4 regions of the Halobacillus sp. H74 genome follow, and region 2 is predicted to be linked to each of the others. Evidence: riboswitches for the same ligand, from Rfam matches in the RefSeq annotation. Region 2 holds a riboswitch; each other region holds the start of a gene.
What was found. A riboswitch is a leader RNA that binds a small molecule or an ion and turns the genes downstream of it on or off. The one in region 2 is predicted to bind thiamine pyrophosphate.
Positions count from the first base shown of each region.

Region 1: it holds a riboswitch for thiamine pyrophosphate, as region 2 does, so the genes downstream of both, ACTWPX_RS06160 (YkoF family thiamine/hydroxymethylpyrimidine-binding protein) here and thiT (energy-coupled thiamine transporter ThiT) in region 2, are expected to answer to the same signal.
Region 3: it holds a riboswitch for thiamine pyrophosphate, as region 2 does, so the genes downstream of both, ACTWPX_RS16515 (thiamine phosphate synthase) here and thiT (energy-coupled thiamine transporter ThiT) in region 2, are expected to answer to the same signal.
Region 4: it holds a riboswitch for thiamine pyrophosphate, as region 2 does, so the genes downstream of both, ACTWPX_RS07070 (acetylornithine deacetylase) here and thiT (energy-coupled thiamine transporter ThiT) in region 2, are expected to answer to the same signal.

Region 1 covers NZ_JBQQCI010000002.1:556,003-561,483, forward strand. The annotation lists gene ACTWPX_RS06130 (EamA family transporter) at 1-209, opposite strand, end outside; gene ACTWPX_RS06135 (hypothetical protein) at 230-568, opposite strand; gene ACTWPX_RS06140 (hypothetical protein) at 783-1,163, opposite strand; gene ACTWPX_RS06145 (YrhK family protein) at 1,301-1,600, opposite strand; gene ACTWPX_RS06150 (PH domain-containing protein) at 1,743-2,189, opposite strand; gene ACTWPX_RS06155 (hypothetical protein) at 2,410-2,799, opposite strand; TPP riboswitch at 3,066-3,169, shown strand; gene ACTWPX_RS06160 (YkoF family thiamine/hydroxymethylpyrimidine-binding protein) at 3,263-3,862, shown strand; gene ACTWPX_RS06165 (ECF transporter S component) at 3,862-4,440, shown strand; gene ACTWPX_RS06170 (ABC transporter ATP-binding protein) at 4,437-5,481, shown strand, end outside.
Region 2 covers NZ_JBQQCI010000008.1:30,381-35,861, reverse strand. The annotation lists gene yfkAB (radical SAM/CxCxxxxC motif protein YfkAB) at 92-1,216, opposite strand; gene ACTWPX_RS16940 (SDR family oxidoreductase) at 1,463-2,371, shown strand; gene ACTWPX_RS16935 (alpha/beta hydrolase) at 2,325-3,074, shown strand; TPP riboswitch at 3,166-3,266, shown strand; gene thiT (energy-coupled thiamine transporter ThiT) at 3,352-3,918, shown strand; gene ACTWPX_RS16925 (phospholipase D family protein) at 4,168-5,481, shown strand, end outside.
Region 3 covers NZ_JBQQCI010000007.1:159,947-165,427, reverse strand. The annotation lists gene ACTWPX_RS16520 (copper amine oxidase) at 193-1,530, shown strand; TPP riboswitch at 2,025-2,136, shown strand; gene ACTWPX_RS16515 (thiamine phosphate synthase) at 2,291-2,893, shown strand; gene thiO (glycine oxidase ThiO) at 2,886-4,019, shown strand; gene thiS (sulfur carrier protein ThiS) at 4,003-4,206, shown strand; gene ACTWPX_RS16500 (thiazole synthase) at 4,209-4,973, shown strand; gene ACTWPX_RS16495 (ThiF family adenylyltransferase) at 4,973-5,481, shown strand, end outside.
Region 4 covers NZ_JBQQCI010000003.1:111,521-117,001, reverse strand. The annotation lists gene ACTWPX_RS07080 (aspartyl-phosphate phosphatase Spo0E family protein) at 2-145, opposite strand; gene tenA (thiaminase II) at 229-915, opposite strand; gene ACTWPX_RS07070 (acetylornithine deacetylase) at 915-2,204, opposite strand; TPP riboswitch at 2,293-2,397, opposite strand; TPP riboswitch at 2,550-2,661, opposite strand; gene ACTWPX_RS07065 (YndM family protein) at 3,414-3,857, shown strand; gene ACTWPX_RS07060 (hypothetical protein) at 4,001-4,222, opposite strand; gene ACTWPX_RS07055 (hypothetical protein) at 4,319-4,534, shown strand; gene ACTWPX_RS07050 (hypothetical protein) at 4,623-4,796, shown strand; gene ACTWPX_RS07045 (hypothetical protein) at 4,843-5,130, opposite strand; gene ACTWPX_RS07040 (hypothetical protein) at 5,282-5,455, shown strand.

The DNA of each region.
Region 1 (5,481 bases), on a different contig from region 2:
ACTTGAAGCGCATCTTTTCTATTCATGTCCTTGATGGATAATCGCTTAAATAGGCACAACACCCATAATAGAACGAAGGCGATAACCATTTGTGTAATATTCAACTGCCCCAGTGTGTATCCATATTCGAAACCTTTTTTTACAAAAATCGGTGTAAACCCGAAACTTGCAGCTCCGATCAATACCAACAGGCTGCCTTTAAGCTTCATATGACTTTCTCCTTTTTATGCTACTCGCCCATAGCGACTAAATACCTTTTGGTGTTGCCACTGTATTCAGCAATCAATACGCCCGAGGGCTCTTTTGTTGTATAAAGTTCAGCACCTACTGGCAGGTGGTTCGCCATTCCCTCTTCAACGATCCCCACTCTTTCCCCTTTGATATAGTCCTTTTTTTCAATCCAATCGACACCATGTGTATAAACCGCTCCATCTTTCATTTCTATGTAGTCAGCATCTGGATTGATGGTGAGGACTTGTTTTTTAGAAAGGAGACCACCTTCCCCCTGCCCAGGGTGACAAGCTGTGAATATAAGGATCATAAGAAAAAAGAAAAGCGCTCGTTTCATACCGTCTCTCCTTTTCATATTTCTGATGCAGTGGTTGAGCATATATCAGAAGGTGAAACAAAACCTATCCATCAACCTTCGTATCCTGGAATGAAAAAGCGGGGATGGAAAGCAAGGGGACGCTTCTGCAAAATATAATATCAAACTTGCCGTCACGCACAAGTAAAGCCGACCAGCAGAATTTTCCGTTTCAATCTTTTGAGGCAAAGAATTCTCAATCCAGAATGACCACTTCTGCAGCGGTCAATTCCCTGCTTTCAGGATCTTCACCAATATCTTTTTCATTGGCGAGAACCACCTTCACATCAAGCATATCCTCTTCTTTTGCTTGTTCACGGAAGGCTTGCATGCTCACAGTGTCACCATCCGCCGTTTTTACCGGGATATCTTCAGGCATAAGTACAAGACATGGATAACCTTCTTCAGTAGCAGCAGCAGCTCCTGTGACATTCCTTTTCACTGCAGCCGAACACTCGACTTCGATACCGCCGATTTTCACAGAGGTGACCGGTCCTTCAATAGATTGGACAGGTTGGCTGGAAACACCGCACCCAGTGAGCAATATGAACATAGTGATAACTAAGAAAAATCTCAAAACGGTTCACCCTTTATTATTTGTTGCTTTATGAAAAGCGTACCACGAATGGAAAAATTTGAAAAATCCACCTGTATCGCCAAATTTGCAGTGCTTTGGAAAAATCCAAGTTCAATCTCTACCAGAACACAATCTCGTTATAGTTTATTTTCATACTCCTGGGAGTAAATCTTACGAAGATGAAAACGATGGACAAGACGAATCGTCGGTCTGATCAGCATTTGAATACTTCCCAGCACAAATAGCGTGACTCCCCACATTTTCGTTGATTCAAAATAAAAAAACACACTTCCGATCAGGAACCAGAGCCCTAATAAGAAATCATTCAAGGTGTAGAGAATCTCATAACTCTTTTTGAAAAATACATCATGTTTACCCATCTTCAAGTCTACATATTCATCTTTTGTTTGCTCCTGTTCATCTACTTCCTCTGTCATACGAACACCTCCACTCTTTCGTTACCCGAATTAGCGGAAGAAAAATCAAAGGAACCCTCCTGACAGCATAAAGCAGACTTTTGATCCACCATTTTTGATGTGAGTATAAGGAATTTCCTTTCCTCCTGCTTTCATAAGCTTTTCAACTATGATCATAAGGACTCTCCTTGCGGGTCAATTTTTCTCTTAATTGTTTCAGGAACAACCCCTTATCTTTCGGAGAAACTTTCACATAACGCCCATTGCCATAATGGATTTCCAAGCGGTTTACGGATAGTGCGGGAGCAATGAATGGATCTTTGCTTGGAAACACTTTCCCTATTTCCTCTAAAGGAATCTTTTTCTTAATTGGACCAAAATGGACGATCAGCCACTGTTCCCCGATTTTGTACCCGGTGCGGAACCAGACCCACAATAACGATCCGCTAATAATGAGCAGAACTGCCAGTTTCATAAAATAACCATCAAGTGGCGACGGCAGCATGTAAACTCCCCATTGGAAGTTGAAAATTCCATCTATCAGGCATACTAGAACAACACCCCATAGAATCATTGCTAACCAGGAATCTTTTTTCGAAGGAAAATACATAACGGTCCCCCTTCCATAGAGATTAGGTTTTGAAACAAAGAATCATTTATCCAGTGCCGTATCAGGCTTTTTTCCTAAGTCTTGTACAATCGCTTTCATTATTAATACGATGGAAAACCACAAATAGTTTCAATAATCTGGTACTTTTTACTCCAATTTTTTAAAACATCCGCAAAATCAAAAAGATGCTCCATTTTAAGAAGCATCCTATCTTTATTTACTAGGAGCAGTCGCTCTCAATTTGCACAAATTGATTATTCAAGACTGTGTTCCCTTCTTGAGCAGCTAATGCATTACTTCTGCCAAAACTGTTTACAACGATATTCGTATCTTCCGCATAAGTTACACGTACTTCGTAGAATAAAACTCCTGAAAGATTCGTGTACATCACAGCTAAGTTACCAGCGGGAAGAGAGTATGGGAAGTCAACTGGCTGGTTATTTCCGATTAATACCGGCAATTGTACAGGATTTGAATAAGAACTCCAATTCCATACTTCAATGACGACTTGTTCACAACTCAGCCCTGTATTAACAAGGTTGACGACAGCGGATATAGTGACAGGTTCTTTTCTTAATACGCCAGTCGATACTGTTTTCAGCCCTATCATATGACCACCTCCTTCCATATAAAACTATTACTAATCTATGTTTCAGGAGGTGTTAAGTGTGGACAAGGTGCTCAGGTGAAACATACAAATTTGTTTGCGGATTTCAATGAAGAACTATACATCGCCCAAGTTTTTCGACGATCAGAGATTTTTCCCCCAAGCAGAACCCGCGAAAGGGACTAAATAAAACTCTTGAAGACAAACCGTTTACAAATCCAGCGACATCCGCTACTATGAAATCAAAGTACGATAACTGCATAACCATTGATTAGCACTAGGGGAGCTGCGTAACGCGGCTGAGAGGAAATAATTCCGACCCTTGGCACCCGAACTAGATAATACTAGCGTGGGGAAGTGCAGTCGGCTCTCGCCGAAGACCTTCAAGGTTCTTCCTTTTTCGATAGTTGGACTGCATTCCCATGGGATGCAGTTTTTTTGTGCTTTAAAAAAAGGAGGAATAAAAATGAATCAAGTATGTGAAAATTCTCGTATTGTGGGCTGCTCCTTTTCGGTGCACCCGATGTCCGATCAGTTTGTTACGTACATTATGGATAGTTTGAAAGAGGTCGATACATCAAAAGTATGGCTGCATACCGATGATGTGACTACAACTGTGAGAGGGCGAATGGAACACGTTTTTGATGTAACGAAAGCAATTCTTTTGCATATCGCGAAAACTGGTGTCCACGTAGCGTTTCAAGGTACTTTTTCGATCGGATGCCCTGGAGATACATCCGGAGATGTGTATATGGATGAGTCGTCTGAACGTCTGAATGAAACGAATGTAACGGGCCTCCGCCTGCCGATTGCGGCTAAATTTTCATTATATCCTATGGGCGGCGGTGATTATATGGATACCATTTACGCACAAATAGAAGCCATGAAATCAAAAGGGGTTGAAGTCTCCCCTGCTCATTATTCAACAAGACTGGACGGGGATACGCATGATATTTTCACAGGGCTTGAAGATGTCTTTCGTGAAACAGAAGCAAGCGGTTCTTCGCATACGGTGATGACGGTCACTGTATCAGCCAACAGTCCTTCACATAAGGAGACTGAATGATGAATAGCTGGAAGCTTAAAGAGATTGTCGTCATGTCCGTACTTTCTGTTGTATTCGCCGTCGTCTACCTCGCGTTTCTACCTGTGGGGAAAATTCTTGTCGGTTTTTTCGGACCTATCGGCTATGATTTCATCTTCGGGATTTGGTTCATTGTATCCATCATCGCTGCCTATATTATCCGCAAACCCGGTGCTGCCTTTTTATCAGAAACAATTGCTGCCACTGTCGAAGTGTTGCTTGGTAATGCGGTGGGACCGATATTGATGGTAACTGGGATGATCCAGGGTCTTGGAGCAGAATCGGCGTTCGCAATGACCCGTTATAAACGCTATGATTTATTCACTTTGATGCTCGCCGGTATGATGGCTGCCGTCTTCAGTTTCGTATGGGGTTACTTCCTCTCAGGCTTCGCTGCATTAAGTACCGGTTATGTACTGGCCATGTTCATTGTCCGCATCATCAGTGGTGCGCTAATTTCAGGCGTCCTAGGAAAAGCACTCAGTGACTCTCTGGCAAAAACGGGAGTACTCTCAAGCTTTGCCTTAGGAAAAGAACGCAGAAAGCAACGAGCAGCATGACTAAACAAATCCTACGTACAGAGAACCTGACTCTTTCTTATGAAGATTGTGTAACACCGGTGCTGCAGGATGTCTCGCTTTCCATAATGGAGGGTGATGATATGCTGATCCTCGGTCCAAGCGGTTCTGGAAAAAGTTCCTTCACCCATTGTTTGAATGGACTATACCCGAGAGAACTTGATGGAGAGATGAGTGGGGAAGTATGGGTACACGGAAAGAGAACAAACGATTATCAACCAGGTGAAATTTCCAAGCATATTGGTGTCGTCTTCCAAGATCCTGAAACACAATTTTGTATGCTCACAGTGGAAGATGAAGTCGCTTTTGGATTAGAAAATTTATCTATGCCATTAAATGCTATGAGAGCAAAAGTCGAGGAAGTCTTAACATGGGTAGGTTTGTTTGAATATAAAGAAAAAACGATCGCACAACTCTCTGGGGGGCAAAAACAAAAGCTGGCACTCGCCTGTGTGCTAGCGATGGAACCTGAGGTACTCATTTTGGATGAGCCGACAGCAAACCTCGACCCAATCGCGACCCGGGAATTCATCGATTTGCTGAGATACCTGAAACAACATCTTTCCTTGACCCTGGTCGTAATCGAACATCAACTGGAAGGCTGGGTTGAAATCCTTGACCGTGTTTTCATTTTACAAATGGACGGCAGTGTATATTATGATGGGTCTCTTCAGGAAGGGTTGCTTCATTCTGCCCCTGCCCTGCAACAACATGGTATATCTTTGCCATATGCTACAAAACAGGCCCTAAGTCATAACTGGTGTGGGGATCTTCCGTTAACGATCGCTGACTATGTGGCCTCAGGCGGTGATTTTCCTGTTGTTGGAGAAAAGACTGCAGAGCAAACAGAAAAATGGCTGGCAACACGCAATATTGGTTGGAAAAAGATTTTAAACGGCATTGATTTGGCTATTCATAAGAAAGAATGGATTGCTATTGTCGGGGCAAATGGCACCGGGAAAACATCCTTGTCCAAACTGCTGGCAGGCATCACGAAACCTTCAAGCGGAAAGATCACTTTGC
Region 2 (5,481 bases):
GATAGGACCTTACATGTTTCTATGGCAAAAAGGGGAAGCGATCGTTTCCCTGAAATCTATCGGTACACTGTAAGGATGGGACGAACGCAAGTTATAATGTAATGTTTGTTTTCCTTTTTTGAAAATCCACATCTTTATAATACGTGTTTTTGACAAGAACATTCGGACCGAGGCACTGAACGGCAGGACAATGACAGTTGAGGTTCTTAGCCGTATCTGTTTGCATCCATTGCTGATAAGCATCTTCAAGTTTCGTGTTCTGGATGTTACCGAGTCCGGGCTCATCACCGAAATCGGTCACGATGATATCACCACTGAAAATGTTGACGTTGAGACGGGAGCGGCCATCCGGGTCATTACGTACCGTAACATTCTTTTCCTTGTACAGTCGTTTTAACATGTTCAAATCTTCCTCTGATGCGCTGCAAGGATAATAAGGTAAGGTTCCGAACAGCATCCAAGTGTCTTCATCACGGTGATCGAGAAGGCGGTTGATTCCTTCACGCATTTCTTCCAGACTCAATGTTTCCAAACTGCTGGCGAAATCGACAGGGTACATCGGATGAATTTCGTGTCTGGCACACTTCATTTCTTTGACATGATCATGGATAGATTCCAGATACGGGAAGGTCCGTTTGTTCAGCATCGTTTCCGCTGATACCATCACACCTTCTTCTGAAAGCCGCTGTGAATTTTCCACCATCCGATCGAAATATTTCTGCCGGTTTTCTTCGGAAGGCTTCCGTTCCATACGAGCGAAACCTGTATGAATGAATTCTTCAATCGTTCCCCAGTTATGTGAGATATGTAAAACATCAAGGTATGGAATGATCGGAATATATCGTTTGTAAGGGAGTGTCAAATTGGAGTTGATTTGTGTGCGCACTCCTCGTTCATGGGCATATTTCAACAATGGGAGAACATAGTTGTCGACAGACTTTTTCGACATCATCGGTTCACCGCCTGTAATACTCAATGTTCTCAGGTGAGGGATTTCATCGAGACGTTCACGGATCAGGTCCATTGACAATGCTTCCGGATCTTTCGCCTGCAGTGTATAGCCGACGGCGCAGTGTTCACAGCGCATGTTGCACAAGGTGGTGGTTGTAAATTCAATATTGGATAACTTCATTTCACCATGTTCCTGGACATCCATGTACGCTTCCCATGGATCATAGGAAGGAGTAAGCTCTTGAAGCTTCATGTCAGTACTCATAGGCTATGAAACTTCCTTTCTTTTAAAATTCGGTTGTAGACAAACCTTTCTCATTTTAACATTATTCAACCGAATACTATACCATTCCTTGCTTAAAACCTAAGTTAATATTCTTATGAATAAGTAAGCGATAACTGGTGTGGAGAGAGGGGGGATGTTGGTGATGGCCAATTTCAATAAAAAGGAGATTTGGTGTGTGATAGCGAACAATAGGGGGTAAAGCAAGGAATAAAGGAGAGTAGTTGAATGAGCCAAACCGTTTTGATCACCGGATCTTCCAGTGGGTTCGGTTACCATACCGCTATTAAATGTGCAGAAAAAGGATTTAAGGTCATCGCGACGATGAGGAATATGGAGAAAGCCTCTGTATTTGAAGATGAGACCCTGGCCCCGGAAATCAGAAGTCTGATTGAAGTCTGGGCATTAGATGTAACGGATATAGATTCTATAAAGCGATTCGAACAACAACTGGAGAGCCTGGATAGGCTGGACGTACTCGTGAACAATGCGGGCTTTGCGATTGGTGGTTTCCTCGAACAAGTACCGCTGGAAGCTTACCGACGCCAATTTGAAACGAATGTATTCGGGGTGATCGGTGTCACCAAAGCTGTGCTCCCTTTGATGAGGAGACAAGGACGGGGGAAAATCTTTAACGTAAGCAGTGTCAGTGGACTGATCGGCTTCCCCGGCCTATCCGCCTATGTATCATCTAAACATGCACTCGAAGGACTATCAGAAAGTCTACGCTTTGAAGTCCGGCCTTTTGGTATTGATGTAGCATTGATTGAACCAGGTTCTTATCAGACGAACATCTGGTCCTCTGGCATGGAATTGCCTGAGACTGTCCATGATCCTGATTCGCCATATTCAGACTACACGAAAGGTCTATGGAGTGCTTTGAATGAAGAGTCCCATGAAAAGCCGGGTAAGGTAGCTGATTTTATGGCAGACCTTATGCAAAAGGAGCAGCTGTCTAAACTCCGTTATCCGATTGGAGCCGGGGTAAGGATGAATGTGTTTATGAAACGAATCCTTCCGTGGCGGTGGTTGGAGAGAACAGTGTTGAAAAAAATACTTGGAACCGAAAAAGCGGAAGGAGAGAAGAGATATGGAACAAAGCATCGTAATGAATGGAGCGGAAGACATACGGTTTGAAGGGAATGAGGTGGGCATTCTGCTCTGCCACGGGTTTACAGGCACGACTCAGAGTATGAGGTCTTTAGCGGAAGCTTATGCGAGAGAAGGCTACACCGTCCATTGTCCTCGTTTGAAAGGTCATGGGACGACCCCTGAGGATATGGAATCTACTTCTTATAAGGAGTGGATCCGCTCTGTGGATGAAGCATACCAGTGGCTGACTGAGAGGTGTTCCACTGTTTTCGTTGCCGGATTATCGATGGGTGGTGCGCTTGCCTTGTATATAGCAAGTCAGTATGAAGCAGTCAAAGGGGTCATTCCCATTAACGCCGCCATCCAAATCCCGGCCTTTGAAAGCAGTATTTCATCGGAAGAGCGGTTTTTGGATGCCATCGGATCGGATATTAAAGACCAGGGGAGTCATGAACTTGCCTATGATCGCACCCCGGTTAAATCGATTCAAGAGCTTGTTCATCTGATGGACCAAGTAAAAGAGCGACTGGATGCTATTCATTGTCCCATCATGATTTTCGTTTCAGATGAAGACCATGTCGTACCACCGAATAATTCAGAAGTGGTTTTTGATTCCGTCTTTTCGGAGCATAAAGAAATCATTCACTTAGAAAACAGTTACCATGTTGCGACACTGGATTACGACCAGGATTTAATCATAGAAAGAAGCCTTGAATTTTTCCAGATGTACACGAATACTAAAGGCTGAGATAAGAGTATTTCCGGGGCAATAAGATAATCTTTGTAATTAATCCGAAAGTCTATTATAATAGTAGACAAATCAAGAAAAGTAACGGTATAAAGCCTTCAAGGGGAGCCTTCTGGCTGAGAGTGAACTCTTCGTTCTTACCCTTCGAACCTGTCAGTTAATACTGACGCAGGGATGGCGGCTTTTTTGATGGTGCAATGCATTTGGGACTCCTCCATCAGGAAGCTTCCCTATTTGGCATTGCTTTTTTTGTGTCTTTCTACAGGAGGTAGGTCAGATGAGGAATCGTCGTGTTTTATTTTTAGTAGAAATCGCTATTTTTTCAGCATTAGCGTTGTTGTTGGATATTTTACCTTTTCTATCTTTCAAGTTATGGGCGCAAGGGGGATCCATATCCCTTGCAATGGTGCCTGTGTTCATCATGGCATTCAGGTGGGGAATCAAAGGTGGCATGGCCACAGGCGTCTTATTAGGAATCTATCAAATCTTAACAGGAGCCTATATCATTACGCCGGTACAGACGATTTTAGATTATATCATCGCCTTTGCTGTCATCGGGGTAGCGGGATTTGTTGCCAAACCATTGTGGAAAGCGATTAAAGCCAAAGAGTCGAAAGCATTGGTTGGCTGGATCGTATTTGGCTGCTTCGTAGGGAGTTTGCTACGCTTTATCGGTCACTTTACTGCCGGGATTGTTTTTTACGGGGAATTTGCTCCGGAAGGACAACCGGTGTGGCTCTACTCACTCGTCTATAACGGGGGATATATGTTGCCTGCTTTTATTTTAAGTAGTATTGTGGTCAGTCTGTTATTTGTGCAGCGACCTAAATTATTGATGCATTAAGCCGTTGAGGCAGGATAAAAGAATTTTTCCACTAGGAAACCCGAACGAAAAATCGTTCGGGTTTTCTTTATGAAGAAATAAATGCATACGCCGCTCCGGCAACATACTTCACTTCTTTTTATGTTAGAAATTTCAGGTCATAAATGAGAGGAAGCCAACACTGAAATTCGACAAATTTTGTTTGAGAGGTTTGAAATGAAGGGGGATGGTGAAAATAACTAAGCGCTCTAAAAAGTGGAGGGGATTGTTGTGCAGCGTTTGAAAAGATTTTATAAAAGCAAGTGGTTTTGGATTGTACTTATCTTTCTAATTATTATCAGTTTGACGATTGCGTATCATACATCGTGGAAATCACTCCCGGAAGGGGTTTCCTATGAGGGGGAAGAACACTCCATGGACAGTGTGGAGTTTTTCCGGGATTTGACCTATGAGAATGACGAAGGGGAAACCGTTCATGAGTTGGAAATTTTTGAAGAAATCAACCGGACGATCTCTGAAGCTGAGGATTTTATCGTTGCGGACATGTTTTTGTTCAATGGATATACCAGTGGAAAACATGACTTTCCTAAGATCTCAAAGAATCTCGTAGACGCGATCCTCAAGAGGAAAGAAGAAGTGCCAGATTTAAAAGTGGTATTTATTACAGATAAGATCAATACGGTTTATGGATCTTATGAATCAGAAACGATCCGCCGTCTGGAAGATGGTGGCGTGGATGTTGTATTAACGAACCTGGATCAGCTGCGTGATTCCAACCCTGTTTATTCCAGCGTTTGGCGCGTGTTTTTTTCCTGGATGGGGACAGGGGATGATGGGTGGATCAAAAATCCATTTTCCAAAGAAGCTCCTGAGGTAACATTGAGGTCCTATATGAAATTGTTGAATATCAAAGCGAACCATAGAAAATTATTAGTTACTGAGAATTCGGCCATCGTTTCAACAGCTAACCCACATGATGCCAGTGGTTTTCACGAAAATGTAGCATTTAAGATGGATGGTCCGATCATTAAAGATATATTAGAAGCGGAAGAAGCGGTAGTGAATTATTCAGGTGAGGCAGATTTCCCTGACTATGAAGGTCGTAGCTGGGAGGAACAGGAAGGTCCGCTTACCACCCGCTTCGTGACTGAGGGCAAAATATATAATGCTATTTTAGACGAATTAGCGAATGCTGGCGAAGGCGATCAAGTCTGGTTAGGAATGTATTACCTGGCAGACCGGAAAATTATCGATGAAATGGATAAAGCCGCGGACCGGGGAGCTGTGGTGAATATCGTTATGGATCCGAATACAACCGCATTCGGTCACGAGAAAACCGGAATTCCTAATTTACCTGTTGCGGCAGAGTTGAAGAATTTAGGTAATGATAACATCAATCTTCGTTGGTATGACGTGAATATGGAACAGTATCATACGAAAATGCTGTATATCGACAAAGAAGAGGAAGATGTCATCATTGCAGGGTCAGCCAATTATACAAGGAGGAATTTATCCAACTTGAACTTGGAAGCAGATGTAGTGATCAAAGGACCTGGAGACGAAGAAGTATTCCAGGAAGTCGAC
Region 3 (5,481 bases), on a different contig from region 2:
GTACTTTTTCTCTCCCTCTGATCTGCTGAAAAATTCCGAGGGTTATCATTTATTTCCATAAACCCTGTCAACACAGGAAAAAAGACAGCAAACGAGAGAAAAGTTAATTTTTTTCATAAAAAAGTGATCCATAAATGATACCTGTCCGATAGCTATGTGAAAAAACAAAAACGAAGGAGAGATGAATGAATCATGAATTTCAAAAAAGCTCTATTAGTCGTACCAATGAGTGCAAGTCTGTTACTCCCTACGTCTTTGGATATCGTGAACGCTGAAGAACATAAGATTCCACAAACTCAAACGGAAGCAGTAGAGTTGCGATCCCAGCTGGACAACTTGTTCAGTGAGCATGCATACCTGGCTGTTGAAACAATGAGAAAAGGAGCAGAGGGTGCATCGGATTTTGAACAATCTGCTGCTGCTTTATCATCCAACACTGATGACCTCACAGCTGCTATTGAATCTGTATATGGCAAAGAGGCTGGTGAGAAGTTCAATGAGATGTGGTCTTCTCACATTGGTTACTTCGTCGATTATGTGAAAGCGACAGGAAATGAAGATGAAGAAGCAAAACAAATGGCATTGGATGAATTGAACCAGTATCGTGAGGACTTCTCTGAATTTATTTCAGAAGCGACCGGAAACCGCTTAAAAGCAGATGGTCTTGCTGAAGGCTTGCAAATGCACGTCAACCAGTTGATCGGTGCTTTTGATGCATATGTAGCAGGTGATTATGAAGAAGCGTATATGAAAGAGCGTAAAGCCATTGAGCATATGTATGGCGTAAGTAAAGGGATGTCTAGTGCCATCGTTAATCAATTCCCGGATAAATTCAACAATACGAAAACTGTCACTCCAGCTGCCGACCTTCGTTCTAACCTGAACCACCTTTTGAGTGAACATGTTGGACTAGCTACGATGGCGATGCAAAATGGTCTTGATGGATCAGAAGATTTTGAAGCATCCGCTAAAGCTCTTTCAAATAATACAGAAGACTTGACGAAAGCGATTACGTCCATCTTTGGTGAAGAAGCTGGTTCCCAGTTCAATGACATATGGACACAGCACATCGATGACTTCGTTTCTTATGTAAAAGCGACAGGAAATGATGATGAAGTGAAGAAAGAAGAAGCCATGAAAGCGTTGGAAGATTATCGTGAAACATTCGCTAAGTTCCTTGAGCAAGGTACTAAAGGCGAGATAAGTGCAGATAAACTGGCTCCAAGTCTGCAGCAACATGCCGATTACTTGTTCAATACGTTTGATCAATATGCAGCTGAAGACTATGAGAAAACCTACATGACTCTAAGAGATTCTTATGCTCATATGTTCGGTGCATCTAAAGCTCTTTCCACTGGGATTGTAGGTGCATACCCTGATAAGTTCATGGGTGAAGAAATGCCAGAGGAAATGCCGGATACAGGCATGGGCGGCACAGCGTCAGATAGCAACATCTGGTTGTATGCATCCATTCTTGCAGCAATCGCAGCGGCAGGTGTCTTCCTCCGCAAACAATCTAAACAGCAGTAATCCTGAGCTTTAACCAATGCAACGTTGAATAAAGGATCTAAATGCTAAACCGCCTATTTTGATAGTCTACTGAGAACTGCAACTTTCTGAGTTATGCATCAAAGAAAAAGCCGAGTAGGACGATTTTATCGTTCAACTCGGCTTTTTTATTTCGATGAGACATACGGGCTCTTACACGTCCATGAGCGTTCGGTGGGTGATGCTCGCAGCAAGCCTCCATCGACAATCGATTCGTGAGAAGCAACAATAAACTTTAACAGCTCCTCCAGATTGAAAAGGTTTTTTCAATGGTCACTTTTTTGAAGCGGGCATTTTTGATGAGAATCACAATCAGATTTCCTGTAATCGATGATAAGTTCAGTAATATGATTTTAAGTTTTTCGGTTGGCTTTATTAGATGAATGAAGTAGAATTGACCGAAAAGATACTTACTTACGGTAGACGGAACTTTCAAAATATTGTAAGGTTAAAGTGACAACAATAAAATTTAATGAATTACTCACTAGGGGTGCCTTTACTTAAAGGCTGAGATTGAAGTGGAACTTCGAGACTCTTTGAACCTGAACTGGCATTAAAACCAGCGGAGGAAAGTGACAAAGCCTTTGTATTTTCACACGTGAAATGGATGCATTTTCATGTTGGTAATAAAATAGGTCATGCCACTTTCCTCCGGGAAGGTGGCATTTTTTTGGTTAAAAATTTTGTTTAGCTCTGCGAGTGTGGGAGATGGCTTTTATATTCCTGTTGAGGAGGTGAGGTTGTGAAATTAGTTGCCGTTACTAATGGAGAAATGGAAGAAACAGATTTGGTAAGAACCATTCTTGATTTGGCAGAGGTTGTTGACCTCATCATTCTGAGGGAAAAACAAAAGACGGTTTCTGGGTATCTTTCTTTTGTAAGGAACTTGCTGGAAAGTGGAGTTCCTAAACAGAAGCTTTGTGTTCATAAACATATGGATGTTGCGGGTTTGGCGGGGATTGATCATCTTCATCTTCCGGAAAATGGGGCAGCAGTCAACAAGGTAAGGAAAATCTATCCGCATCTCACTATAGGTGTATCTGTACATACCATAGATGCAGCTATACAAGCAGAAGAGGAAGGAGCGGATTATGTCATGTATGGCCACGTTTATTCCACAAGCAGTAAAAAAGGAAGGGCTCCTAGAGGAATCGGAAACGTCGCCAACCTTACTGGGGTGCTCAGTATTCCAGTGGTGACAATCGGGGGAATTGATCCTGGAAAAGTGAAAGAATTGACTGCGATAGGGGTGGAAGGGATCGCGGTCATGTCTGGGATATTCAGTGCTGAAGATCCTCTGGAAGCGGCGGATCGTTACAAAAGGAAGGGGCTTTATGATGGATAAGCACATAGATACGTTGGTTATCGGTGGGGGAATCATAGGTCATTCGGTTTCCTATTATTTGAGTGAAAGTGGCCATTCTTCGTTAGTGGTGGAAAAGAATACAAGTGGCAATAGAGCGACAAAGGCAGCTGCCGGCATGCTCGGGGTGCATACAGAAAATAAAGAAGCAGGTGCTTTTCACCAGTTTTGTGAGAATAGCAGAAATCTGTATAAAAAATTAAGTACGGACTTATACGCACAAACAGGAATAGATATCAGCTTTTCACAATTCGGGATGCTGGAAATTGCTATAGATCCACGACATCACGATGATTTGCTCGCAAAAAGGGACCTGTTTCCTGACTTAATGTATCTTTCGGGTCACCAGCTAAGAGAGCGGATACCTGCCGTTACAAAAAAAGCATCTGGAGCATTATTCATGAAAGAGGATGGACATGTTGAACCCACACAAGCTTGTGAAGCCTTTAAGCGAGGGGCGTTAGCTCATGGTGGAGATCTGCTTGAGAATAATGAGGTAGTAAGGATAGAAAAATCAAAAGGGTCTTTTAAAGTCCACCTTGAAAATGGTTCACTCACTGCTGAAAAGATTGTAGTGGCTTCAGGGGCTGAAAGCGGTCGTTGGTTTACTGGAACTAGTCTTTCAAACCCTATGGTTCCGACAAAAGGCGAATGTTTTTCCATCAAACCTAACAGGCACTTTGTAAATGAAACCTTATTCTTCCGCAATTTTTACCTCGTGCCAAAGCTGGATGGACGCCTTGTGATCGGGGCGACTACCATTCCTGAGGACCGAAGCACGACCACAACAGCTGGGGGGTTATCAAAATTGATGAATGATGTATTCTCCATTTTCCCTGATTTACAAGAGGAAGCATTCCATGGATGTTGGTCAGGGATTAGGCCAGGTTCTGTCGATGGCAGGCCGATCATCGGTGAGCATCCTGAAATGGAGGGGCTGTATTTTGCCACCGGTCATTATCGTAATGGAATCTTGCTAGCTCCTGCCACCGGCCAAATCATCAAAGACATGATTTCAGGAAAGACAGTTCCTAATGTGCTTAAGGAAATGTTCTCACCGGAACGCTTTCAAAGAGAAGGAGGCAGCCGTTATGAATATTCGCGTTAATGGGAAAGACCTGCAGTTATCAGAACAGGAAACGACAGTGGCTGATTTGCTCGATGTATATAAAGTGAAGAAAGTGTTTTCGGTTGTGGAAGTTAATCGGGAAATCATCAGTAAAAATGTTTATGAAACCACAAAGCTCTCCAATGGAGACGCTGTTGAAATTGTTCATTTTGTAGGAGGAGGATAATCATGTTAAAAATAGGTGCTAAACATTTCCATTCACGATTGATGTTAGGGACTGGCAAATACCCTAGTTTCAAAATGCAGAAAGAAGCAGTGGAAGCTTCAGAGACTGAGATATTGACCTTCACAGTAAGAAGGATGAACATTTTTGATGCTGATGAGCCTAACTTGCTGGAAGCACTTGATCTAGAAAAGTACTCATTACTTCCGAATACAGCTGGAGCAAAAAATGCTGAAGAAGCCGTGCGGATGGCTCGTCTTGCTTATGCATCCGGGTTGTGTGACATGATTAAAGTAGAAGTGATCGGTTGTGATAAAACTTTGCTTCCTGATCCTTTTGAAACGATGAAAGCGTCTGTACAACTTTTAAGTGAAGGATTCACAGTGTTGACATACACCTCTGATGACGTTGTATTAGTCAAGCGTTTAGAAGAGGAGGGCGTTCATGCTGTCATGCCTGGGGCTTCACCAATCGGTTCTGGGCAGGGCATTATAAACCCGGTCAATCTTCAGTTTATCATTGAACAATCAGAAATCCCTGTGATCGTTGATGCAGGAATAGGGTCCCCTAAAGATGCAGCATGGGCTATGGAGCTTGGGGCAGATGGCGTATTGTTGAATACAGCCGTTGCAGGAGCGGATGATCCTGTCAAGATGAGCGAGGCAATGAAGTTAGCCATCCGATCCGGGCGTTTAGGTTATGAAGCAGGCAGAATTAAGCAAAAAACATATGCGACAAAAAGCAGCCCGGAATACGGGATGATGGAATGATGAGGGACCGCTATTCACGACAGCAGCTTTTTTCAGCAATAGGAAATGAAGGCCAGGAACTCCTCTCACGTAAACATGTGCTGATCGTTGGCGCAGGGGCTTTGGGATGTGCCAATGCAGAAATGTTAGCAAGAGCAGGGGTCGGCAAATTGACACTTATCGATCGGGATTACATCGAGTGGAGCAATCTGGGGCGACAGCAGCTTTATACAGAAGAAGATGCAGCCCACACACGCCCGAAAGCAAACGCTGCCGAGGAAAGGTTAAAAGCTGTCAATTCAGAAATAGTAGTAGAGGGCATTGCTGAAGATTTTCATGCAGAAAATGCTGAACGTTTGATACAGAATGTGGACATCGTCCTTGATGGCACGGATAATTTTGATACACGGTTTATCATCAACGATGTTACAGCAAAACATAAGGTCCCATGGGTTTACGGCGGCTGCTTGCAAAGTCATGGGGTTTCCCTCGGTATTATGCCGGGGGAAACTCCTTGCTTGCAATGCCT
Region 4 (5,481 bases), on a different contig from region 2:
GTCACATCAGGGTTTGAGGAGATCTTACATCATGCTGGTGGTCTACCGAATTATTTTCCCTTTCGAATTCATTTAATAGTTCATCAAGTATTTGACTGTTTTCAAAGGTTTCCTTATGTGTTAACCCCAGCTTATTCCCAAGGATCAGTAGACGTTTCCATATTTCCCCGTCTCCCTTGCTAGTGAATGTAAGTTAATTTTTAGATAGACTCACTTCTGCCAATCGTTTCAGCTATTCAGTAGATTTGAATTCTCCAGCCACATTTTCTTGTGGTAAGCCATGTCCCAGAATAAATATTCTAGTTTACTCGTATGAAGGAAGATTTCTTCTAAATGAGCTTTTTCTCGTTCTGGTTTATCATCCGCAAGTTCGTTCATCAAGTTTTTCATAGATTCCGCAAGCTCCGTAAATTCGTCCGAAGCATACATCTTTATCCAATCACCATAGAATTCATGGTCACTGGCCCCCTCATTTTCGTTCAGCGTCTGTCCGATAACATTGTAGCTCCACGTACAGGCAAGCACGCATGCCGCTACCTCAGCCTCCGACCCTTGATGGGCCTTGTTCAGCATATAGCTCGTATAAGCTAAAAGTGTAGAGGAAGGTGTGGTGTTTTCTAATGCTTGCTTGCTGATTCCAAGTTTCCCTGCATAGTTTCGATGCAGGTCCATTTCTTCGTTCAGAGTAGAATGCAGTAAATCAGCAAACATGGCCATGCTATCTAAACGTGTTGCCTTCACGCTTCCTAACGCAAACACCCGGCAATAGTCTATTAAATATAAGTAATCCTGCTCCATGAAAAACTTGAATTTTTCAAGCTCTAAACTTCCATCGCCAATCCCCATTACAAATGGGTGTTCGAGATAGGCATCCCATATCGGTTTAGCATGATTATAAAGACGATCGGTAAACATCATATCTCATCCTTTCGCTCAGAATATTGAAACCAGTCATATAAAAAAGTGACCATTGTTTTGGTGAACCGTAAAAGCTGGTTTCGATTCAGCGACTCATTAACAGCATGTGCTTGATCTAGTGTTCCGGGGCCATACAGGACAGTAGGGATGCCGGCCTCCGCTAACCATCCCCCATCTGTAACAGTAGGAGACATAGAATAATCCACTGGAGTTTTGTAAATACGTTGATGTGCGTTTGCCAACAACTCAACCCCGGCATGCCTGGTGTCCACTGAAAATGCAGGGAATATTTCTCCTTGTTCTTCTATCATGGACGTACCACCCCATGAAAATTGAGGTGGATGATCTCTTAACCAGGGATCTGCCTTTGCTGCATGATTAATGTGCGTTTCTATCTCTCTGATCACTTCTTCATAGTGTTCGTCCGGATAGTAATGGACGGTGATCCATAACGAGCAGCGATTGGCAATGAAAGCCGCATGACGGCCGCCTTCAATTACAGCCGGGTTGATTGTATTGGAACCGGAAGGAAAACCAGGGCTCGATTTCGTGACTGCCCAGTGCTGCTCCAACTCTTGCAACGCTGTAATTATTTTTATCATTTTCTCTATCGCGCTAGCACCATGGAGTCCACCCCCAGCATGGACCATCGACCGCCTTTGGGCATCATGAAGTGTTTCTCTGCTTTCGATTGTTATCCAGCCAGTGATCACACCACCCTGCCCCTGAATATGACAGTCACTTGTATCGACTACTAACGCTAAATCAGCATGATACCCTCTATCACAACAAGACTTAGTCCCTGCTTCTCCAACCTCCTCCCCAACAACGGATTGGACAGAGAGATTTCCTTTAGGTTCTACACCAGCTTCATGCAACACCTGCAATGCAAAAAGAACCCCAGCCATGCCTCCTTTCATATCTGCTACCCCGCGCCCGATTACTTTGTTTTTCGTTACCGTACATACGAATGGATCATACTCCCATCGCTCATTTTCCTCGATTGCTGCTACATCGAGATGGCCGTTAATGATCAGACTCTTCGCCTGGTCTTCGTCTTGTCCCCGTTTAGTGCCTACTACCACAGGATCCCCTGGATACAGATCCCATGACTCGATGGAAAAGCCCAGACCTTTCATTTTATCGGCCATGTACTCTTGAGCTTTCTCCGCATTTCTGGCAGGCGGACTCAAAGTTGGATAGGATACCAAATCGGACAATAGGGTCAAAATTTCTTCTTCTCTTTCTTCCACTTCATTCCATAACCGAACTAACTTGTTATCCATAATACTTGCTCCTTTCCAAAATAAAATAGCTCGCCCCTTCACGAGAAGGAGCGAGCTATTACTTTTGAATATAGATATAGAAAGAAAGATTCCACTCGCTTCACTTCCCTCCGCTAGTATGATCTAGATCAGGTTATAAGGGTCAAAGCTCCAAGCTTCTCTCAGCCAATTCATGGCTCCCCCAGTGAAGTATACTTATTAAATTGTTATCCGGGAATTGAACGTAGGGAACGGGTAATAGATACGCAGTCTCATAGCAGCACTCTCTAGACATAAAAAATGCCACTTCCCAGAAAAGAAAAGTGGCTTGTTCAATTATACTAACAAGATGAAATATAATTGTTATATTTCATGTATGCACTTTCCTCCACTGGTGTTTTTAGCCAGGTCAGGTTCAAAGAGTTCCAAAGTTATACTTTGATCTCAGCCTTTAAAAAAGGCTCCCCTAGTGAATTCACCTATTAAATTTTTCATTGATTTCATTTATACCATACATTATTTTTATTTATTCGTCTATACTGTTGTCTGACTTTTTTCAATTTGTGGATTGGCACCACGAAACTAGACAATTTCTGAATGATATTTACAAAAAGTAAAAATCCCTATTTTATTTACATACATAAAAAAGCCTCTCAAAAGTTCTTTGAACTACGAGAGGCTTTCATTTATATGGTTTTCCGATTTTTGAATGACAAGAAGTATGTCAATCAGGGATTATATCAGGCTACAAACCCTTTCATACCAGGGTTTTGGGCGTTATTACATCATGCCGCCCATTCACTGTATTAAATAAATAATAGAAGATAAGACGTAAGAACCCTTAGATAATCGGTGTTCCAACTTTACGTTGTTAGTGCGAGATCAAATAGGATATGTGTATATATAAATAAAATCCAGTCATTATCCAGTCGGAAGTACAAGCTCAAACTGGCCACGGAACGACCTACAGCTTAGAAGGCTGTTGGAGTAGTTCGGATAGCAATCGCTCATGCAGGTCTAAATACCATTAAATCAACGTTTTTTAAGATTAAAAACGACGTTCACCAATGAAATTGGGGCAATAATAATAAAATTCTGCCCCATTTCTGCCCCAAATCATAAATAACTTACCCGAGTTTCTTCATTATAAGGGCATATCTTTTTAGAGATACATTTACAAGGATAGCCTTCCCTCCCTTGGAGATAATAAAAAATGAGGAGGTGATTTCAATGACACATTTAAAACTACTCGCCATGAAATTTTTGTTAAGCTTAGTAATTCTCTATATCATTTTAGGACTCGGGTTTGATGTATCATTCGGAAATGTATTTTTAATTACCCTTGTACTTAATGTACTTTCGTATGCATTGGGGGACTTAATGATACTTTCACGATCCAATAATACAGTTGCTACAAGTGCAGACTTCGTATTAGCCTTTGTTGTCCTGTATTTTATGACCGATGCTTTAACTGTAGGAAATGACGTATTCGAAGCTTCAATATATTCAGCAATTTCCTTAACAATCTTTGAGTATTTCTTCCACAAATCTGTAGCAAGAAGCCTTGATAGAGAGAAAAAGGAAAAACGAGAAAATATTAAACCAAGTAGTGAATTAAGCATGGAAGCATCTGAAGAAATTACTCCAGATGAGAACCATACCAACGATAAATAAATTACTTTTTAATCAAGGAATCCCTTAAAGGGATTCCTTGATTATTTTCTGAACAGGTTTAATACATATTGTAATTTGTTAGGAGTAGTCAATCATGTGATTAAGAAGTTTGGTCTTTTCCCCCTTATTTGCGGTTCTATTTATCAAATGACTACACTTTTCCTTTCATTACAAGGAAACACTGAAAGAATTCCGTCTTTACTAAATAAGCGTACTTGATTCCGGCAGTAACAATAAGCGAGGATTTGATTTTCACGGACTTCTACAACGCGGATTTTCCTTTGAGTCATGTTCCCTTTCCCATCTACATAAATTATCTCAAGACTCTTCTTAGCATCTGCAGCACGATTCAATATTCCCATCATTTACAGTCACCCCCTCTTTAATACGAACATTTGTTCTGTTAATATGTATGTTATCACAATCATATTAGAAGTAAACTGGAAAATGGAGGTCATTAAATGAGAGCTTTCAAGGATTTAGAAATGGAAATTTTCCTTAACGATGATGCAGCTAAAATAAAGATGAATGAGGGATGGTTTGGAGAACAAATTAGGAATCGACCCATTGTCGATGAACATGGAGATCCACTTATGATGACCTTGAACTTTATGGGGATACCTGTGGAGTTTAGTGATGAGGTAGAGGATTTCGAGCTTAAATATGAGGACGACTAAGCCCATATAAAAGTTTAAAATAAATTTTTAAAATAATGACACCAAAACCCTCCTTTTTAACGATTATAGAGTAAGGAGGCGAAAAGTTATGAATAAAACCATGCAAAAAATGGACAAGTGGCAAGAAGTATTAGCGAAGCAAAACTTAAGTGAGGAGGTGCGCCAGCTTTTAAACGAGGTCTATATGCATATCGGAGACCAAGAGTATGAAATGAATTATTTGAAAGTGAAAATACTTATGTATGAAGGGGATGAACATTAAATATAGCCCTGGCCCAGACCAGGGCTTTTTCATGTACATCAATGACTTACCTTAAGCGTTCATCCATTTCTCGATTGTTGTTATTGTTGTTTCTCTCTTCAGATGGTTCTTCTTCAAGATCAGGCTCCTGTTCATCTTTATCGACATTTGGAGTGTTAAAATCCGGCCCCATATCACCGTCATTATCATCGTCCATCCGATCTCTTTGGTCACCTTGATCATAACGTGTTGGTTCGTAATTAATATCTTCTGGTTCATTTTGTTCGTTAACTGCACAACCGGTCAAAACACTGGATAGTAATAAACCCGACAAAATCGTAACTTTGATTTTCATTTTTCCCACCTCCTATTTCAACCTCTAATATCTACAGAAATTCATTTATCATACATATGGCTCTTCTTTAATAAACCATAATAAAATACTTTGTACGCGGCACAATAGATATGTACTATCTTGAAGAATTTACTGAAAAGGAATGATAAATATGCAACGCAGAAGAAACTCTTGGTTAGCACTAGGAACAGCAGGGGCAATTGGAGCAGCAGCTATGTATGGAATGAATAGAATGAATCGTAGTGGTGGGGTACAGCAAGCGGGACAAAATATTCAAAATAGCCAAGTAGCTCAAAGTTTAAAAAATGCTCTTCCTGATCAATAACAAAAGATAAATCAAAAAATATACAT